DNA from 2 places in the Salinicola sp. MH3R3-1 genome. Region 1 is predicted to be linked to the other one. Evidence: predicted binding sites of a transcription regulator. Region 1 holds the regulator's gene; the other holds the start of a gene.
The links. The regulator LexA, encoded in region 1, represses DNA repair genes until DNA is damaged. The targets are predictions, from matches to a motif close to TACTGTNTANNTANACAGTA.

Region 1 (2,406 bases):
GCGAGATGGCAGCGAGAGACACGAGGCGATAACGCTCAGACCGCGTCCGTCGGGTCGATGTCCTGGAACAGCGTCAGCTGGCGTTGATCCTGCTCCGGCAGCAGGCGCACGCCGACGCCCAACAGTCTGACCGGCCGTTCCCCGCGATGCCAGGCGCTCTCGAGCAGCTCGTGAAACCGCGCGTCGATGATCCCGCTGGCGCCGGTTTCCTGGGTGGTGCTGGCGAAGTCGTTGAAGCGTACCTTGATGAACTGCTTGTTGATGGCGGGATCGCCGTGCCGCGCCAGCCGTTCGTGCAGTTTCTCGATCAGCGGTATCAGTGCCTGATGGCAACTGGCCAGCGCGGGCAGATCGCGATCATAGGTGGTTTCGACGCTGACCGACTTGCGTTCGCGGTAGACATTGACAGGTCGCTCGTCGACACCCTGGGCCAGTTCGTGAAGCCGCCGTCCGAACTTGCCGAACTGATCGAGTAATCGGTCCAGCGGCTGGGCGCGTAGATCGGCGCAATTGGCGATGCCCAGCGAGTCGAGCTTGGCGGCGGTGGCCGGCCCGACGCCGTGAAGTTTCTTGACCGGCAGGTCGGTGATGAAGGACTCCGTCTGGTCGGGGGGAATCACGAACAGGCCGTCGGGTTTGTCCCAGTCGCTGGCGATCTTGGCAAGAAACTTGTTGGGCGCGACTCCGACCGAGATCACGATGCCGGTTCTCGCCAACGCTTCCTGCTTCAGCCACTGGGCCATCCAGGTAGCACTGCCTTGAAAGCGGGTGACCTCGGTGACGTCGAGGTAGGCCTCGTCGAGAGACAGCGGTTCGACCCACGGTGTCAGTTCATGGAAGATGGCCTGAATCTGCTGCGAGACATCTCGATACTTGTTGAAGTCCGGTGGCAGAATTTTCAGCTGAGGGCAGAGTCGCAATGCTCTGGCCGTGGGCATGGCCGAATGCACGCCGTAGTGTCGAGCGGGATAGTTGCAGGTCGCGACAACACCACGACGATCGGCGCTGCCGCCGATCGCCAGAGGGACTTCCTTCAGCGCGGGATCGTCGCGCATTTCGACAGCGGCGTAGAAACAGTCGCAGTCGGCGTGCAGAATCTTGCGCATGTCGCTAGAAGCGCGCGATCAATGCAGGCCGGCGCCGTTGCCGCCACGGATGACGCCGACGCCAAGCCCTTCGATTTCGAGATGCTGATGCTCGAGGTCGATCACGATCGGTTCGAAGTCGGGATTCTCGGCGAGCAGCGTGACGCGGCGCCCTTCACGCTGGAAGCGTTTGACGGTGACATCGTCCTCGAGCCTTGCGACGACGATCTGGCCGTTGCGAATCTGCTGAGTACGGTGAACGGCGAGCAGGTCGCCATCGAAAATACCGGCGTCTTTCATGGAGAGACCGCGAACTCTCAGCAGATAGTCCGCGCTCGGCGAGAAATAGTCAGCCGGTAGCGGGCAGTAGCGATCGATATGTTCGGTGGCGAGCATCGGGCTACCGGCGGCTACGCTCCCGATGATCGGCAGGCCGAGGGGGGAAGCCTCCTCCGGTTCGGGCTCGACGGCACTCGCCGGCAGACGAATGCCGCGGGAGGTGCCCGGGATCATCCGAATCACGCCTTTGCGATCCAGTGCGCGCAGATGCTCTTCCGCGGCATTGGGGGACCGAAATCCCAGTGCCCGGGCGATTTCGGCGCGTGTCGGTGGGTAACCGAATTCGCTCATTGTCTTGACGATGAAGTCATAGACATTCTGCTGCCGTGCGGTGAGGGGTCTCGCCATCGGTCTCTCCCTTGCCCGTGTCGATATGCCAGTCAGGCGTGTGCGGGCCTTTCGAATTGCCAGGCATGTACTGGCCTGTCGAATCGCCAGGCGTTTCGAACTTGGCATGCTACCAGGCGTGTTCATGTATACAGCCTGGAATTGTATCCAGTCATCCTCGATGAGGGAAGGGGCTTTATCGCTCCAGACTGGACCTGACGATGGGCTGGCCGAATGCCTGATTGTGCGGGCTGTCCCCGAATGATTAGAATCATGACCGTTCTAAGTCGTTGTTCTCAGGCGCGAGGTATGAGATGGCTTTACCCGATACCGTTACTCGCATTCTCGATACGGCGGAGATCCTGTTCGCCGAGAAGGGTTTCGCCGAAACCTCGCTGCGCAATATCACTACCCGGGCCAAGGTGAATCTGGCTGCGGTTAACTACCATTTCGGATCCAAGAAGTCGCTGATCCAGGCGGTATTCGCCCGCTACCTCGATCCGTTCGCGGCGCGTCTCAATACGGCGCTCGATGAACTGGAGTCCCGCTATCGAGGTAAGCAGATCCCGCTCGAGGTCCTGCTCGAGCAGCTTGCCACCAGCGTTCTGGAGGTGCCCGCCGAGCGCAATAGCCTCAAGATATTCATGAAGCTGCT
Region 2 (2,406 bases), on a different contig from region 1:
GATCGAGAACTACAGCCAGGAGATCGGTCGCGCCGGACGCGACGGCGACCCCTCGCGCTGCCTGATGCTGGCCGGCCGCGACGGCCTGCGGGTGCTGGAAAATTTCGTCTACGGCGACACGCCAGAGCGCGAGGGCATTCGCCACGTGCTGAGCGAAATTGCCGATGCCGGCCGCCAGGCGGAGCGCCAGTGGCCAGTGCTGCTCAACACGCTTTCCCGCGACAGCAACGTTCGTCTGCTGCCGTTGAAGACGCTGTTGGTCCGGCTCGAGATGCACGGGGTGATCGCGCCGCGGTTTGCCTATCTGGCAGAGTACCGGCTGCGCTATCTCGAAGAGCCAGCCAACTTGATCGCCCGATTCCAGGGCGAACGCGCCGACTTCGTGCGCCTGCTGGTGGACAACATCGCTATGGCAAAAACCTGGGGCACGGTGGATTTCGAACGTCTCTACCAAGCCGGCGTCGATGCTCAGATCGATGCCTCGCGCTCGCGGGTGATCACCGCGCTCGAGTACTTTCAGGACAAGGGCTGGGTGGTGCTGGAAGGCAAGCGCATGACCGACGTCTACGAGGTGCGCCAATCGGAGATCGACGTCGACGCCCTGACCGACCGTCTGCTCGACGAGTGCCACGCCAGAGAAGCCTCGGAGATCGAACGGCTACAAGCCATGCTGGCGCTGTTCGAATCGGACACCTGTCTGGCCCGTCGCCTCGGCGATTACTTCGGTGACGATTCATTCCAGGCCGACGATCCCATCGCTCACGACGGCGCCGGCCAGCCCGTTCAGACTGCCCGAAGCCGCAGTCAGGCCGCCCGAGGCTGCGGCCAGCCTGTTCGAGCCGCCCGAGACTGCGGCCATTGCTCGGTCTGCCAGGGTCACGTCGCTCGTTTGCCCGCAGCGCCGGCACTCCCGGAATTGACCCGCGACGATTTCGAACGCCACGCCCGACCGCTGATCCAGCGCCATCAGGAACAGCTCGGCTCGGTGCCCGGCGCGCAGCGCGTCGCCCACTTTCTGTGTGGGCTCGCCATGCCGATCTTCACGCCACTCAAGGCGCGCCAGCTGAAGGGTTTCGGCGTCTACGACCAGCGCCCCTACCCCGACGTTCGCGCCTGGGTCAAGCGCCAGATGGCCGCTGCGGGATGAAACGCCACTGACGGTAGCGGCGTGAACGTCAGCTCCGAAATCGAATCACCGACCTTGTCGATCTCGTGATTCTCGAATACTGTATATAAAGCCAGTTTTCGAGGCGCACCACAGGATCACTGCATGGAACTGATCGACAAGCTTTCCATCCTCGCCGATGCCGCCAAATACGACGCTTCATGCGCCAGCAGCGGCGCGCCGAAGCGCTCGTCCCGCGGCAAGGCGGGGCTCGGGTCCTCTGACGGCATGGGGATTTGCCACAGTTTCACGCCGGACGGGCGCTGCGTCTCCCTGCTCAAGGTGCTGCTGACCAACTTCTGTCTGTTCGACTGCCAGTACTGCGTCAATCGGCGATCGAGCAACGTGCCTCGAGCGCGCTTCACGCCGGAGGAAGTCGTTCGCTTGACGCTATCGTTCTATCGCCGCAATACCATCAGCGGACTGTTCCTGAGCTCCGGCATCATTCGCTCCAGCGACTACACCATGGAGCAGATGATTCAGGTGGCCAGGTCACTCCGGGAGACGCATCAATTCCGCGGCTACATCCATCTCAAGGCGATCCCGGAGGCGGACCCCAAGCTGCTCGAGGAAGCCGGCCGTTACGCCGACCGGCTGAGTGCGAACATCGAACTGCCGACGTTGACCAGCCTGAAGACGCTGGCGCCGGAGAAAGAGCTGGGTACCATTCATTCCGCCATGGGCCACATGCGCCAGCGAATCGATGCCGCCAACGACGACGCCCGTCAGGATGCCCGCCATCCGGTTCGCAGCAACAATCCCAAACGACAGGCGCCGCGCTATGCGCCCGGCGGTCAGAGTACGCAGATGATCGTCGGCGCGGACGCCACCGATGACCGTACGATTCTGCAATCCGCGCAGCATCTCTATCGGGATTTTCGTCTCAAGCGCGTCTACTACTCGGCGTTCAGCCCGATTCCCGAGCGCCCGGCCGGATTACCCCAGGCCGCCCCACCGCTGCTGCGGGAACATCGACTGTATCAGGCCGATTTCCTGATCCGCAGTTACGGTTTTCAGGCCGAAGAGCTGCTGAATGCGCCGGGCAATCTGGATCTGGAGATCGACCCCAAACTGGCCTGGGCGCTGGCCCACCGCAACGACTTCCCGGTCGATCTCAATCGCGCCGAACCGGCGATGATCGCCCGCGTCCCCGGAATCGGCCTGCGCAGCGTGCAGCGGCTGGTCGATCTGCGCCGACTGCGGCGCATCCGCTATCAGGATCTGGTCGCACTGCGCTGCCG

Region 2: a site for LexA is predicted at 1,225-1,244, ahead of BTW08_RS11820 (putative DNA modification/repair radical SAM protein). Genes of this name have one in related genera too.

The regions. Positions count from the first base shown of each region.
Region 1 is NZ_MSDP01000011.1:101,674-104,079, forward strand. It holds gene dinB (DNA polymerase IV) at 36-1,106, opposite strand; gene lexA (transcriptional repressor LexA) at 1,125-1,772, opposite strand; gene BTW08_RS08210 (TetR/AcrR family transcriptional regulator) at 2,066-2,406, shown strand, end outside.
Region 2 is NZ_MSDP01000018.1:125,165-127,570, forward strand. It holds gene BTW08_RS11815 (RecQ family ATP-dependent DNA helicase) at 1-1,147, shown strand, start outside; gene BTW08_RS11820 (putative DNA modification/repair radical SAM protein) at 1,271-2,406, shown strand, end outside.